Regions from separate parts of the Nonomuraea sp. NPDC003201 genome, predicted to be linked through region 2. Evidence: predicted binding sites of a transcription regulator. Region 2 holds the regulator's gene; each other region holds the start of a gene.
The links. The regulator HrcA, encoded in region 2, represses chaperone genes, less so after heat shock. The targets are predictions, from matches to a motif close to TTGGCACTCTCNNNNNGAGAGTGCCAA.

Region 1: a site for HrcA is predicted at 3,751-3,777, ahead of groES (co-chaperone GroES). Genes of this name have one in related genera too.
Region 3: a site for HrcA is predicted at 3,625-3,651, ahead of groL (chaperonin GroEL). Genes of this name have one in related genera too.

Annotation. Positions count from the first base shown of each region.
Region 1 is NZ_JBSFTC010000100.1:23,136-28,406, reverse strand. It holds gene tsaD (tRNA (adenosine(37)-N6)-threonylcarbamoyltransferase complex transferase subunit TsaD) at 1-114, shown strand, start outside; gene ACWDX9_RS29895 (hypothetical protein) at 159-2,147, opposite strand; gene ACWDX9_RS29890 (class I SAM-dependent methyltransferase) at 2,331-3,614, opposite strand; gene groES (co-chaperone GroES) at 3,867-4,178, shown strand; gene groL (chaperonin GroEL) at 4,252-5,271, shown strand, end outside.
Region 2 is NZ_JBSFTC010000011.1:80,126-85,396, reverse strand. It holds gene hemW (radical SAM family heme chaperone HemW) at 15-1,235, shown strand; gene ACWDX9_RS07695 (DUF4870 domain-containing protein) at 1,232-1,969, opposite strand; gene ACWDX9_RS07690 (DUF3097 domain-containing protein) at 1,966-2,772, opposite strand; gene ACWDX9_RS07685 (hypothetical protein) at 2,790-3,620, opposite strand; gene hrcA (heat-inducible transcriptional repressor HrcA) at 3,779-4,792, shown strand; gene dnaJ (molecular chaperone DnaJ) at 4,804-5,271, shown strand, end outside.
Region 3 is NZ_JBSFTC010000123.1:9,779-15,049, reverse strand. It holds gene ACWDX9_RS33585 (alpha,alpha-trehalose-phosphate synthase (UDP-forming)) at 1-547, opposite strand, end outside; gene ACWDX9_RS33580 (RNA polymerase sigma factor) at 579-1,133, shown strand; SAM riboswitch class I at 1,213-1,354, shown strand; gene thrC (threonine synthase) at 1,368-2,600, shown strand; gene ACWDX9_RS33570 (MoaD/ThiS family protein) at 2,625-2,900, shown strand; gene ACWDX9_RS33565 (cold-shock protein) at 3,146-3,346, shown strand; gene groL (chaperonin GroEL) at 3,760-5,271, shown strand, end outside.

The DNA.
Region 1 (5,271 bases), on a different contig from region 2:
AACGGCGCGATGGTCGCCGCCCTGGGCTCCAACCTGGTCGCGGCCGGGATCACGCCGTCGACGCTGGAGATCCCCGCCGACTCCTCGCTGCCGATCACGACCGTTCACGTGTGAGGGCCGTGCCGTCATCGACGGCACGGCCCCCGAAGTCAGTACACCTAGTCCTTGGCCCTGGTGGGGCGCAGGAGGGCCTCGGCCAGGGCCAGCATGGTCTCCTCCAGGGCGCCCAGGCGCTTGGTGAGGTCGTCGGTCGCGGGCTGGACGATGCCGGTGACCGTCTCCGTGAGCTGGTCGCGGTCGGGACGCGCCGTGACGAGCTCGGTGAGCGCGCTCGCGGCGGCGGTCAGGCGCTCGGCCTGGTCTCCGGCGTGCGCCTGGAGCAGCTCGCTCTGGCCCGCCAGGGCCTCGGGGAGGCGGCCCACGCGCTCGCTGACGGTCTCGATGCGGTCGTCGACGGACTCCAGGTGCGCGCTGGCCTGCTCGGCGCGCGTGGCCAGGCCGTTGAGGTGGGTGTCGAGCCCGTTGAAGCGGGTGTCGAGGCCGTCGAACCGGCTGCTCAGGTGCTCCTCGGCCTCGACCAGGCGCTCGTCGACGGAGTCGATCTGGGTGTCGAGCTTGTTGAAGCGGCCCTCGTTGCGCGTGGACAGCTCGCCGAGGCGCTGGTCGGAGGTGGCCATGCGCTCGTCGAGAGCGCCGAAGCGGGCGTCGATCCGTACGTCGAGCGCGTCGAACCTGTCGTCGTGGCGCCCGAGGTGGCCGTCCACGGTGCCCAGCCGCTTGTCGACGCCGCCGAGCTGGTTGTCCACGGACAGGAGCCGCTTGTCGACGCCGGCCATCCTGCCGTCGAGGCCGTCGAGCCTGGTGTCGATGTCGGCCAGGCACTCGTCGGCGGACTCCAGGCGGCTGTCGAACCCGGTGAGCCGCGAGTCGAGCCCCGTGAGCCTGCCCTCGACCCGGTCGAGCCGGGCGTCCACGCCGCTGAGGCGGGCGCTCAGGCGCTGCTCGCTCTCGCCGAGCTGGATGGCGAGGTGCTGGTCGGTCTCGTCGAGCCTGGTGGCGAGGCGCAGCTCGACGTCGGACAGGCGGCTGCCGAGCTGCTCGTCGGACTCCTTGAGGCGGCTGGCCAGCCGCTCGTCCGCCTCGACGAGGCTGGTGGCCAGGCGCTGGTCGGTCTCGTCCATCCGGGCGGTCAGCCGCAGGCCGGTCTGGTCGATCCGGTCGGTCAGTCGCTGGTCGGTCTCGTCGAGCCGGTCGGAGAGCCGCTCTTCGGTCTGGTCGAGGCGGTCGGACAGTCGCTGGTCGCTCTCGCCGAGGCGGACCGTCAGCCGCTGGTCGGTCTCGTCGAGCCGGGTCGTCAGTCGCCGGTCGGTCTCGTCGAGGCGGTCGGAGAGCCGCTGGTCGGTGTCGTCGAGGCGGGTCGTGAGGCGCTGGTCGGCCTCGACGAGCCGCGTGGTCAGCCGCTGGTCCGTCTCGTCCATCCGGACGGCGAGCTGCTTGTCCTGGGCGCTCAGCCGGGCGGTGAGGTGCTCCGACAGGTCGCCGACCGCGACCTCGACCCGGTCGGTGCGGGTGGTCAGGTCGGCCATCGACTTGTCGAGCCTGGTGAAGCGGCTCGCGGCGGCCTCCATGCTGCTGTTGAGCGTGGCCAGCGTGGCGGCGAAGTCGGACATCCCCTTCGTGAGGCCGTCCGTGCTGTCGAGCACCGTCTGCAGGCGGGTCAGCGCCTCGTCCACGCCCTCGCCCATGGTGCCCAGGTCGGCCCGCAGGCCGGGCAGGTCGGCCACCGGGGCGACGCGGGCGTCCACGTCTCCGATCCGCTCCCCGACGGCGTCCACGTGGTCGCGTACCGCCTCGACGTGCTGAGCCAGCCCCTCCGCCCACATCGGCGGCTTGGCGGTGATGTCGTCGAGCCGCCCGCTGACCGCCTGCAGCGTGCCGCTGAGGCCGCCGAGCTCGCGCTCGCGCACCTCGCGCAGCAGCCACTCCATGCCTTCGAGCCGCTGGCGGATCTCGTCCAGCACCGCCCCCTGCGTGCGCTGCTCGTACACATGATCCTGCGAGGCGCGCGCCAGCAGGTCCCGCATCCTCTCGGAGATGCCGGACTGGCCTCCTGCCTGGAGAAGGGTGGTGTGGTTGGAATGGTCCACCGAAAGCTCCTTTGGCTCGCCGACGGTCTGCCGCGCAGCGGTGGGATATAGGTCGATTTTCAGATGAACGAGCGGGAACACGGAAAACCGCAGGGGAGAACTCCCGTCCGCCAACCTTAGCCTCTCGATCAAGGTCCGTCAGGGGCGAAGTGAAAGATCGAGGTTAACAGCAGAATGACCGGTTCAGGCAGGTGGAGAGGTGTCGCAGATGATGACCGATGGCTTATCGATGATTCGGGTAAGGATGATAGTTGCCGATTTTTCGCCATTTAGGCGGAGATCTGAGCGGAGGCGCTCGATGTCGACGGCGGAGCCGCGCTTCTTGATGGTGACATTTCCGACTTGTCGCTCACGGAGGGCGGCGCGCAGCTTTTTCCCTGAAAAGGGGAGAACGTCCTCTACTTCATATCTGGCCGCCCATGGGGTGTCGATCGGGTCGTCACCGGTGATGTAGGCGATCATCGGGTCGAGCAGGCGTCCGTTCACGATTTCCGACACCTCGCCCACGAGATGCGCCCGGATGGCCGCGCCGTCCGGCTCGTAGACGTACCTGCCGACCGGGCCGACGGCGGCCTCGGCGCCCGTGGCCGTCAGCGTGTGGCCGCCGGGCAGCAGGGTGGCGCGGCGGCCCGCTCCCTCCTGGCCGGTCCAGAGGGCGGCCTCCTTGACCTCGCCCTTGTACGAGACCCACTCGGCCTCGGCGCCTCCGGGGATGAACTCGTACGGGATGCCCGGGGCGACCTTGACGCACGCCCGGGAGGCTCTGGCGACCAGGTCGAGCACCACCGGCCAGGGCGGGGAGTAGGCCATGGGGTCGAACGTCCTGCCCCGGCCCGTCCGCCTGGCCGGGTCGGCGAAGAGCACGTCGTACTCCTCCGGCCGCACCTCGGCCGCGTCCCCCACCGACACCGTCACCCTGTCGGCCAGCCCGAGCGCGTCGGCGTTGGCCCTGGCCACGGCGACGGTCAGCGGGTCGGTGTCCACGGCGGCCACGGTGCAGCCGGCGCGGGCCAGCGCGAGGAAGTCGCCGCCGACGCCGCAGCAGGCGTCCACGACCCTCGGCCCACGCGTGAGCCCGCGCTGGGACGTGTCCGTGACGCCGGGCCCGTGCGGGGCCGCGTCCGTGACGCCGAGCTCGTGCGGGGGCGCGTCCGGTCCGTGCAGGGGTGCGTCCGCTCGTGTCTCGGCGGTCAGGCGGCGGGCGCGGTGCTCGGCGACCTCCGTCCGCGTGGACTGCTCCAGGCCGTGCGGCGTGAAGTACATCCGCCCGGCGTCCTCGCCGAACTTGGCCCTGGCGCGGTCCCGCAGCCCCGCCTGGGTGAGCGCCGCGGAGGTCAGCGCGGCGTCGTACGTCTTGCGCATTCTCGTGGCGGCGGCCACCGGATCCGTGCCCACCAGCTCCACGGCCTCCGCGAGCGCGCGCTGCCCGCGCGGTGTCAGCAGCTCGTCGAAGGCGTCAAGGTCCACATCACCCGACGTTAGTGCCACGTCCGACCCGGTCGGACCATGGGCGTACGGTATCTAGAAGGGGCGGATTCGGTCTGATCGCTCTCAGCAGACGCGTTCGTGTTGACTGTCAAGCCCCTCTTGCATATGTTTCCTGTTGGCACTCTCCCCTTGAGAGTGCCAACGTGCGACGAGGCAGGTCTGACACCCGCGACGGCAGGCCCAGCTGGTCGCCTCTTCTAGATCATTCAAATCTGAAGGGGAGGTCCGATCGTGACGACCGCCACCAAGGTTCCCGTTAAGCCGCTCGGCGACCGCATTGTGGTTCAGCCGCTTGAGGCCGAGCAGACCACCGCTTCCGGCCTGGTCATCCCGGACACCGCCAAGGAGAAGCCGCAAGAGGGCAAGGTCCTCGCGGTGGGCCCCGGCAACTGGGATGAGGACGGCGACAAGCGGATTCCGCTCGACGTCTCTGAGGGCGACATCGTCCTCTACAGCAAGTACGGCGGCACCGAGGTCAAGTACGGCGGCGAGGAGTACCTCGTGCTCTCCGCCCGCGACGTTCTCGCGATCATCGAGAAGTAAGCCGGATGTGTCGAGCCCCGGGCGCTCTTGAGGGCGGCCGGGGCTTTCGACGCTAGGAGAGGACTTTCAAACAATGGCGAAGATCCTGGAGTTCGACGAGGATGCCCGCCGCGCGCTCGAGCGCGGGGTGAACGCCCTCGCCGACGCCGTGAAGGTAACCCTCGGCCCGCGAGGCCGCAACGTCGTCATCGACAAGAAGTTCGGTGCGCCGACGATCACGAACGACGGTGTGACCATCGCTCGTGAGATCGAGCTGGAAGAGCGCTACGAAAACCTCGGCGCCCAGCTCGCCAAGGAAGTTGCCACCAAGACCAACGACATCGCGGGCGACGGCACCACCACCGCCACCGTGCTGGCCCAGGCCATGGTCCGCGAGGGCCTGCGCAACGTGGCCGCCGGCGCCTCGCCGCTGTCGCTCAAGCGCGGCATCGACAAGGCCGCCAAGGCGATCAGCGACAAGCTGCTCGACAGCGCCCGCGAGGTCGCCGACAAGAAGGAGATCGCCAACGTCGCGACGATCTCCGCCCAGGACGCGCAGATCGGCGACCTGATCGCCGAGGCGTTCGACAAGGTGGGCAAGGACGGTGTCCTCACCGTCGAAGAGTCCAACGCCATGGGCATGGAGCTCGAGTTCACCGAGGGCATGCAGTTCGACAAGGGCTACGTGTCGCAGTACATGGTGACCGACCCTGAGCGGATGGAGGCCGTCCTCGAGGACGCCTACGTCCTGATCAACCAGGGCAAGATCGCCTCCATCGCGGACTTCCTGCCGCTGCTGGAGCAGATCGCCCAGACGAAGAAGCCGCTGCTCGTGATCGCCGAGGACGTCGAGGGCGAGGCCCTGGCCGTCCTGGTCACCAACAAGATCCGCGGCACCTTCACCTCCGTGGCCGTCAAGGCCCCGGGCTTCGGCGACCGCCGCAAGGCCATGCTGCAGGACATCGCCACCCTCACCGGTGGCCAGGTCGTCAGCGAGGAGGTCGGCCTCAAGCTGGAGCACGTCGGTCTCGAGGTGCTCGGCACGGCCCGCCGCGTCGTCGTCACGAAGGACAACACCACCATCGTCGACGGCGCCGGTGACCCGCAGGCCATC
Region 2 (5,271 bases):
GGCAAACTGAAGGGGTGCCATCCACCCTGCCTGACGGCGATCCCGCGCCCACCTCGGGCGAGCTGCCCGACAGTGCCCTGACGGGCCTCGGCGAGCGTCCGTTCGGCTTCTACGTGCACGTGCCGTTCTGCGTGACCCGCTGCGGCTACTGCGACTTCAACACCTACACCGCCGCCGAGCTGGGCCCCGGCGCCTCGCACCGGGACTACGCGGACACGGTCGTCGAGGAGATCCGCCTCGCCCGCCGCGTCCTGGGCCCGGCCGAGCTGCCGGTGGAGACGGTGTTCTTCGGCGGTGGTACGCCCACGCTGCTCCCCCCGGAAGACCTGGCCAGGATCCTGGCCGCGATCGACTCGGAGTTCGGGCTGAGCGCGGGGGCCGAGGTGACCACGGAGGCCAACCCCGAGTCCGTCGACCCGGCCTACCTCGACAAGCTCCGCCAGGGCGGCTTCAACCGGATCAGCTTCGGCATGCAGAGCGCGGCCGAGCACGTGCTCCAGGTGCTCGACCGCCGGCACACTCCCGGCAGGGCGGCGGCGGCCGTCAAGGAGGCCAGGCAGGCCGGGTTCGAGCACGTCAACCTCGACCTGATCTACAGCACGCCCGGCGAGTCCGACGACGACTGGCGGGCCTCGCTGGCCGCCGCGATCGAGGCCGGGCCCGACCACGTGTCGGCGTACTCGCTGATCGTCGAGGAGGGCACCAGGCTGGCGGCCAGGATCCGGCGCGGCGAGCTGCCCATGCCCGATGACGACGTGGCCGCCGACCGCTACCTGATCGCCGACGAGCTGCTGTCCCAGGCCGGGTTCGACTGGTACGAGGTGTCCAACTGGGCCACGTCCGACCGGGCCCGCTGCCGCCACAACCTGCTCTACTGGACCGGCGGCGACTGGTGGGCCGCCGGGCCCGGCGCCCACAGCCACGTCGGCGGCACCCGCTGGTGGAACGTCAAGCACCCGGCCGCCTACGCCCAGCGGCTGGCCGCGGGCACGTCGCCCGCCCACGCGCGCGAGGTGCTCGGCGACGACGACCGGGCGGCCGAGCGGCTGATGCTGGAGCTGCGGCTTTCGTCCGGCTACCCGCTGGCCGAGGTGTCCCCGGGCGCGCGCCCGGCCGTGGCGAGCGCGCTGGCGCGCGGCCTGCTGGAGCCCGGGCCGTTCAGGTCGGGCCTCATGGTGCTCACGCTCCAGGGGCGGCTGCTGGCCGACGCGCTGATCAGGGATCTGCTGGTCTAGGTGATCAGGCGGACGGCGAACGGGTAGCGGTACGGCTCGCCCTTGTTGGTGGCCATGGCGGCCTGGATGTGGAAGATCAGGGACAGGATCCAGACGACCGGCAGCAGGAGCAGGCCGATGAAGATGATCGTCAGGATGCCCGAGATGACGTAGCCGATGAACATCGTGATCTGGAAGTTGAGCGCCTCCGCCGCCTGGTCCCTGACGTAGGGGGACTCGTCCTTCTTCATCAGGTAGATGATCAGCGGGCCGACCCAGGAGACCAGCAGGCCGAGCAGGTGCGAGAGCATCGCCATGGTGGTGTCGTCGGTGCCCGGGCGGGGGCCGAACCTGCCGGGGACGTACGGCTCGCCGGGCGCGCCATACCCATAGCCGTAGCCGGGCGGCTGCGGCGCGGAGCCGTAGCCGGGCGGGGGAGGACCGTAACCCTGGGACTGCTGGCCATGGCCGGGCTGGCCGTAGCCCGGTTGTCCATAGCCGGGCTGGCCGTGACCGGGCTGGCCGTAGCCGGGTTGCCCGTACGCCGGTTGGCCGTAGCCGGCCTGGGATCCTGGCTGCCGGCCGTACCCCGGCTGGCCGTAATGGGGCTCGGAGCCGGGCTGCTGTCCGTAAACGCCGGGCTGTGACCCGGGCTGCTGGGGGCCGGAGCCCTGACCGGGCGGGATGCTCGACGGGGGGACGAAGCGGGTGGCGTCGTCGTCCGGCGGCGGCGGTTGCGGCGGGTCCTGGCTCATGATGCCTCCGTAACGAAGTCGATCAGTTCCTCGACCCGGCCGAGCAGTTCCGGCTCCAGGTCTGTGTACGTGGAGACGGCCCCGAGGATCCGCCGCCACGCCTCCGCGGGCTCCATGCGCCAGCCCAGGGCGGCGATGACGCCCTCTTTCCACGGCACCCCGCGCGGCACCGCGGGCCAGGCGGGAATGCGCAGCACGGACGGCTTGACCGCCTGCCAGATGTCGATGTACGGATGCCCCACGACGAGCACGTCCGGCGAGGTGATCTCGGCGGCGATCCTGCTCTCCTTGGAGCCGGGCACGAGGTGGTCCACCAGCACCCCCAGCCGGCGCTCCGGCTCCGGGCCGAACTCCGCCACGATGGCCGGCAGATGGTCCACGCCCTCCAGGTATTCGACCACGACCCCCTCGACCCGCAGGTCATGGCCCCAGATCTTCTCCACCAGGGCGGCGTCGTGCACGCCCTCCACGTAGATGCGACTCTCCCGGGCGACCCTCGCCCGCAGCCCCTCCACGGCGATCGAGCCCGACGCGCTGCGCCTGGGCCCCGCCGGGGCCGCCGACGGGCGTACCAGCGTCACGGGCTTGCCCTCCAGCAGGAACGCGGCGGGCGCGAGCGGGAACAGCCGGCGCTTGCCGAACCGGTCTTCGAGCGTGACGGCCTCCTTGTCACAGGCCACCACCGCGCCGCAGAAGCCGCTGTCGGCGTCCTCCACGACGAGGTCCAGCTCGGCCGCCACTTTCGGGATCTTGCCCTTGCCCGGCCGCCGCCAATTCCCCGCCAGCACATCGCCCTCGTACACACGGGGACCGTAGCAAATCACCCGTCGACCGCAAGGCGCTTGCGCGCGCCGCTGCGGCGGACCAGCACGATGATGGTGCCGGCGATGGCGATGAGCAGTCCGGCTCCGGGGATCAGGATGAGCGCCATCACCCCGCCGGCGATGCCGCCCGCGGCCGCGGTCAGCTCGCGGCCCACGCCGTACCGCACGTCGGCCTGCTCCTGGGTGGTGCAGGACAGCTGGTAGTCGCCCCTGGTGGGCGCGTTGATCACGAGGATCTGCTCCCACTTGACGGACCCGGCCGTGACCGTCTGCGTGCCCGTGGTCTTGGCGAGCCTGGCTCCGTTGGTGATCTGGCACTCGTAGTGGACGGCGGTGTCGCTGGAGAGGTAGATGGCGGGTTTGTTGGCCGGGTCGATCGGCACCGTCACGGTTTCGCCGGACGCGAACGTCCTGGTGGGGGCTATGTTGCTGACGCTGCTGACGATGCCCGTGGTGAACAGGACGGCGCCTGCGATGGTGCAGACCACGGCGATGCCCCAGACGAGCCCGATCCACCAAAGTCGCGGTTTGATGGCTTTCGAGTCGATTCGTGCGGGGAATTGGGGTTGCTGGCCGTACTGTCCGTACTGAGGAGGTGGGCCGTATTGGGGCGGCGGGCCGTACTGCGGCGGAGGCCCGTACTGCGGCGGCGGCCCGTACTGGGGCGGTGGCTGGCCGTAGCCGGGCTGCGACCCGGGCTGAGGGCCGTAGCCGGGCTGGGACCCGGGCTGAGGGCCATAGCCGGGCTGGGGCCCGGGCTGGGGCCCGTAACCCGGCTGGGAGCCGGGCTGGGGCCCGTACGGCGGAGGCGGGGAGTTGTCGCTCATGTCGGCAAGTGTGGTACTTGCCCCTTGTAAGAAGCTAGGAGCCTGGTTGCGACCTTGTGTTATCGCACCTTGTGGATGAGAGCCGTACACTTGGCACTCAGGAACGCAGAGTGCTAGATGGTTGCGTTCCCTGGATGTCAGAGGCAGGAGGTGAGCACGTGCTCGACGATCGGAAGCTGGCGGTGCTCCGCGCCATTGTCGAAGACTACGTGTCCACCAACGAACCGGTGGGCTCCAAGGCGCTCGCCGAGCGCCACAACCTGAAAGTCTCCCCGGCGACGGTCAGGAACGACATGGCCGCGCTGGAGGAGGAGGGCTACATCACCCAACCCCACACCAGCGCCGGCCGCGTGCCGACCGACAAGGGCTATCGGCTGTTCGTCGACCGGCTCTCGCAGGTCAAGCCCCTGTCCGGGGCCGAGCGCAGGGCCATCGAGACGTTCCTGGCCGGTGCGGTCGACCTCGACGACGTGGTCACCCGCACGGTCCGGCTGCTCGCGCAGCTGACCAGGCAGGTGGCGGTGGTGCAATACCCGACGCTGACGCGTTCGACGGTCAGGCACGTCGAGCTGGTGCCGCTGAACGACCGGCGGGTCATGCTCGTGCTGATCACCAACACCGGCCGCGTCGAGCAGCGCGTCATCGAGCTGCCCGAGGTGGTGGAGGACACCCGCATCGCCCACCTGCGCGCCGTCCTCAACGCCTGCCTCGACGGCTGCGGCCTGAGCAACGTGCCCGAGCTGGTCGCCGACCTGCCCGAGCGGCTCCCTCTCGAAGACCGCCCGGTGGTGGCGACGATCCTGTCGGTGCTGCTGGAGACGCTGGTCGAGCGGCACGACGAGAAGATCGTGTTCGCCGGCGCGGCCAACCTCGCGGGCGCCGACTTCTCGATCGGCCTGCGCGACGTGCTCGAGGCGCTGGAGGAGCAGGTCGTGCTCATGAGGCTGCTCGGCGAGACATCCGCAGACACACCGTCCGCGCTCACCGTGCGCATCGGCTCCGAAAACCCCTATCTGCGGGGGACATCCATAGTCGCGACCGGATACGGTTCAGGCGACAACCAACTGGCCCGGCTCGGGGTGTTGGGGCCCACGAGGATGGACTACCCAGTGACGATGGGAGCCGTGCGCGCGGTGGCACGCTACGTCAGCCAGATCCTGGCTGCATCATAAGAGGTCGATAAGTGGCAAACAGCGACTATTACGCCACCCTCGGGGTGCGCCGTGACGCCAGTCAGGACGAGATCAAGAAGGCTTACCGCCGACTTGCCCGCGAGCTGCATCCCGACGTGAACCCCGATCCTGAGACCCAGGAGCGGTTCAAGGAGATCACGCAGGCCTACGAGGTGCTCTCCGACCCGAACAAGCGCCAGATGTACGACCTGGGTGGCGACCCCTTCGGCGGCGCCGGAGCAGGCGCGGGCGCGGGCGCCGGTGGCTTCGGAGCGGGCTTCCCCTTCAGCGACATCATGGACGCGTTCTTCGGCACCGCGGCCGGCGCCAGGGGGCCGCGCTCGCGTGCCCGCAGGGGACGCAACGCCACCATCCGGGTCGAGCTCGACCTGCGCGAGACGGCGTTCGGCACCACGCGTGAGCTGGTCGTCGACACGGCCGTGCTCTGCGAGGTCTGCCACGGGGCCGGCACGGCGCCC
Region 3 (5,271 bases), on a different contig from region 2:
CGGGGGGCGCCCACGGGGTGTGGCTGAAGTGGGCGATGCGCAGGTCCGGCCGCTCGGCGCGGAGCATCGCCGGGGTCAGCGTCAGGTGGTAGTCCTGCACCATGACGCGGGCGCCGTGGCCGGCCTCGTCGGCCAGCGCCAGCGCGAACGCGCCGTTGTAGTCGCGGTAGGACTCCCACTCGCGCTCGAACCTCGTGCCGAAGTTGGGCGAGTTCGGGATGTCGTAGAGCAGGTGGTTGACGAACCACAGGGTGGAGTTGGCCACGGCGTTGTAGGCGCGGTGGAAGGTGGCGGGCGGGATGTCGAGCATGCGCAGCGGGCCCGTGTCGTAGCCGGCGTGGTCGATGCGGCCGCCCGGCACCAGGCGCACGGCGCTGCGGTCGCCGTCGGACAGCGCCGCGCACACCCACAGCATGCCGTCCTTCCTGGCCACCTCGGACAGTGCCGAAACCAGGCCGCCGCCACCGCGTTTCATGGTCAGCTCGCCGTCGTCCGAGACGGTAAAGGAAACGGGCCCTCTGTTGGAGGCCACCAGGACGCTGTTCATCTACGCTCCCTTCGCCCATAGGATCCCAGCTATGGCGCTTGATGAGCTAACCGAGGAACTCGCCCGCTCGGCCGCAGGAGGAGATCATCGCGCACTTGGCGAGCTCCTGGCGCGGATCGAGCCGGATGTGATGCGGCACTGCGCCCGGATCCTCCCCTATCACCAGGATGCCGAGGAAGCCTCGCAGGACACGTTGCTGGCCGTGGCGCGCAACATCGGCCGGTTCGAGGGCCGGGCGCGGTTCAGCACCTGGTTGCACATCGTGACGGCCAACTGCGCGCGCACCACGTACAGGTCGCTCAAACGGCGCGCGGCCGAGCAGACCTCGGACGAGCTGCCCACGCAGAAGCCCGACGTGGCGCGGGTGAGCGTGATCGCGGGCTCCCGGCTCGACCTGCTCGACGCCATGGAGGCGCTGGAGGCCGACAAGCCCGACCTGGCGCAGGCGCTGGTGCTGCGCGACATCGTCCAGCTCGACTACAACGAGGTGGCCGAGCAGCTCGGCATTCCCCTGGGCACCGCCAAGTCGCGCATTCACCAGGCCCGCAAATACGTGCAGGGAGTGCTGGGTGATGATTATCGCTGAGACGCCACGTCTCGCATCTTGAGACGGGTGGCCATTTGGGCCCCACGGACGGGTAGAGTCCTTTTCAACAACTGAATATTGCTCATCCAGAGGGGTGGAGGGACCGGCCCTGCGAAGCCCCGGCAACCCTCCCGGTTTGAGACTCGCGACCTGGCGAGGCCGACCGGGACAAGGTGCCAATTCCGGTCTGCGGTCAAGGTGGCCGCAGGCGAAGATGAGGGAAGGCCTCGCTTCATGTCGCTCGACTTTGGTCCTGCTGTCGGTCTGTCCTGCCGCGAGTGCGGCACGCGTTACCCGCTCGGTCCGAGCTTCGCGTGTCTGGAGTGTTTCGGGCCGCTCGAAGCGGCCTATTCCTTCGGTACGGTGACCCGCTCCGACATCGAGTCGGGTCCCGCCAACATCTGGCGTTACCGGTCGCTGCTCCCGGTGCCGGTTGACGTCGCGAGTAAGCCCAATATGAACCCGGGTTGGACCAAACTGGTCAAGGCCGGAAACCTCGGACGCGCACTCGGTCTCAAGAACCTGTACGTGAAGGACGACTCGGGCAACCCCACCCATTCCTTCAAGGACCGGGTCGTCGCCATCGCCGTCGAGGCGGCGCGTAACTTCGGCTTCCACACCCTTTCCTGCTCCTCCACGGGCAACCTCGCGGGCGCGGTCACCGCGGCGGCGGCGCGCGCCGGGCTCGAGGCGTGCGTGTTCATCCCGGCCAACCTCGAAGCGGCCAAGATCGCCATGGCTCGCGTGTTCGGCGGCAAGCTGATCGGGATCGAAGGCACGTATGACGAGGTCAACCGGTTCTGCTCCGAGCTGATCGGCGACCCGCTGGGTGACAAGTGGGGGTTCGTCAACGTCAACCTGCGGCCCTACTACGCCGAGGGCTCCAAGACGCTCGCGTACGAGATCGCCGAGCAGCTCGGGTGGCGGTTGCCCGAGCAGATCGTCATCCCCATCGCCTCCGGCTCGCAGCTCACCAAGATCGACAAGGGCTTCCGCGAGCTGGTCCAGCTGGGGCTGGTCGAGGACACGCCGTACAAGATCTTCGGAGCGCAGGCGGCCGGGTGCTCGCCGGTCTCCACCGCGTACAAGGCGGGGCACGACGTCGTCCAGCCGGTCAAGCCCGACACCATCGCCAAGTCGCTGGCCATCGGCAACCCGGCCGACGGACCGTACGTGCTCGACATCGCCCGGCGCACCGGCGGGGCCGTCGAGGACGTCACGGACGCCGAGATCGTGGCCGCGATCAAGCTCCTGGCCTCGACGGAGGGCGTCTTCGCCGAGACCGCGGGAGGGGTGACCGTGGGCGTGCTGAAGAAGCTCGCCGAGAGCGGGCGGCTCGACCCCGAGGCCGAGACCGTGGTCCTCAACACCGGCGACGGGCTCAAGACACTCGACGCGATCAGCGACGACGCCCAGCCCACGGCCGTGATCCGGCCCTCCCTCGACGCGTTCCGCGCGACTGTCTGACAACCAGGAAAGGCGAGTTTAACCATGAGCGTTTCGGTGCGGATTCCCACCATTCTGCGCACCTACACCGGGGGCAACGCCGAAGTCAGTGGTGAGGGCGCGACTCTTCGTGACGTGCTTGCCAAGCTCGACTCGGACTACCCGGGGATCGGCGCGAGAATTCTGGATGAATCGGGCAAGATTCGTCGTTTTGTCAACGTTTACGTTGGGGAAGAGGACGTCCGTTTCGCCGACGGGCTCGACACTCCGGCACCTGAGGGCACTCAGATCTCAATCATCCCGGCGGTTGCCGGCGGCTGAGTGCTATAGATCACACGTGTGGAAGGCGCCCCTAGTGGGCGCCTTCTCCATTTCCAGGGCAAATGAAACGTTGAAGCGCCTTCGTTGCGAAGAAATGCGTCGTTTGCAGATTGACTCTGTTGCCAAACCCCGTGCCACAGGTATGGTCGAGGGCGATCGTCTGGCTGATTTTCCCTTAAGTCCGGCGATTACGGGTCTCGCGGAGGAATGGGCGAGATCTGAAAGCCCAGTAAGAGGAGTCGGAAGTGGCGCAGGGCACCGTCAAGTGGTTCAACGCGGACAAGGGCTACGGCTTCATCGCGGTAGACGGTGGTAAGGATGTATTCGTCCATTACTCAGCGATCATGATGGACGGGTACCGATCTCTCGAACAGGGCCAGCGGGTCGAGTTCGAGATCACGCAGGGCCAGAAGGGACCTCAAGCGGAGTCCGTCCGCGCGGTCTGATACACCCCCCTGGTATGCACCGGCGGGGATCGCCCGGCAGCGCAGTCCGTGCGAGCCCGCCACCTTTCTTTCGTCGACTCGGTCACGGCGAGCCGCGCGAGGCGGCTCGCCGTGCGTATGGATCCCGCCACCTGCGGTGGCCTGGACGCGGCTCGTCGCAGGTGCGGGGTCCTGCGGCCGGCGATGGACGGCTCCGCCGTACAGGCTGATATGGGGAGAAAAGGCCCGGTAGGAGGCTTCTCGCTTGCACTCGACAGGGTAGAGTGCTAAACAGTTCGTTGGCACTCTGTGCAGCAGAGTGCCAACACTCGGATCGGGACGATGGGGTCTGCCGAAGGAGATGCTGACCCATGCCGTCGCGGGCGTCGGCTCGGTCCACGACAAGCCACCCTGCATCTGGGAGGTCTAGCCTTATGGCAGCCAAGATGATCGCGTTTGACGAGGACGCCCGGCGCGGTCTCGAGCGTGGTATGAACCAGCTCGCCGACGCCGTCAAGGTGACCTTGGGCCCCAAGGGCCGCAACGTCGTGCTGGAGAAGAAGTGGGGCGCCCCCACGATCACCAACGACGGTGTCTCCATCGCCAAGGAGATCGAGCTCGAGGACCCGTGGGAGAAGATCGGCGCCGAGCTGGTCAAGGAAGTCGCCAAGAAGACCGACGACGTCGCGGGTGACGGCACCACCACCGCCACCGTGCTCGCCCAGGCGCTGGTGCGCGAGGGTCTGCGCAACGTGGCCGCCGGCGCCAACCCGATGGGCCTGAAGAAGGGCATCGAGGCCGCCGTCGAGCGCGTCAGCGAGGAGCTCTCCAAGCTGGCCAAGGACGTGGAGACCAAGGAGCAGATCGCTTCCACGGCCTCCATCTCCGCCGCCGACCCCGAGATCGGCTCGCTCATCGCCGAGGCGATGGACAAGGTCGGCAAGGAAGGCGTCATCACCGTCGAGGAGAGCAACACCTTCGGCCTCGAGCTCGAGCTCACCGAGGGCATGCGCTTCGACAAGGGCATGACGTCGATGTACTTCGTCACCGACTCGGACCGCATGGAGGCCGTGCTCGAGGACCCGTACATCCTGATCGTCAACAGCAAGATCTCCGCCAACAAGGATCTGCTGCCGCTGCTCGACAAGGTCGTCCAGTCGGGCAAGCCGCTGCTGATCATCGCCGAGGACATCGAGGGCGAGGCCCTGGCGACCCTGGTCGTCAACAAGATCCGCGGCCTGTTCCGCTCCGTGGCCGTCAAGGCCCCGGGCTTCGGCGACCGCCGCAAGGCCATGCTCAACGACATCGCCATCCTGACCGGTGGCCAGGTCATCGCCGAGGAGGTCGGTCTCAAGCTCGAGAACGCCACCCTCGACCTGCTCGGCCGCGCCCGCAAGGTCGTGGTGACCAAGGACGAGACGACGATCGTCGACGGCGCCGGTGACCCCGAGCAGATCGCCGGCCGGGTCAACGAGATCCGCGCCGAGATCGAGCGCACCGACTCCGACTACGACCGTGAGAAGCTCCAGGAGCGGCTGGCCAAGCTGGCCGGTGGCGTGGCGGTCATCAAGGCCGGCGCGGCGACCGAGGTCGAGCTGAAGGAGCGCAAGCACCGCATCGAGGACGCCGTGCGCAACGCCAAGGCGGCCGTCGAGGAGGGCATCGTGCCCGGCGGTGGCGTGGCGCTGCTGCAGGCCGGCGCCAAGGCGTTCGACAAGCTGGAGCTGTCGGGCGACGAGGCCACGGGTGCGGCGATCGTGCGCAAGGCTCTGGAGGAGCCGCTGAAGCAGATCGCGGTCAACGCCGGCCTCGAGGGCGGCGTCGTGGTGGAGCGCGTTCGCAACCTCACCCCGGGTGAGGGCCTGAACGCCGCTTCCGGCGAGTACGTCAACATGTTCGAGGCGGGCATCCTCGACCCGGCCAAGGTGACGCGCTCGGCGCTGCAG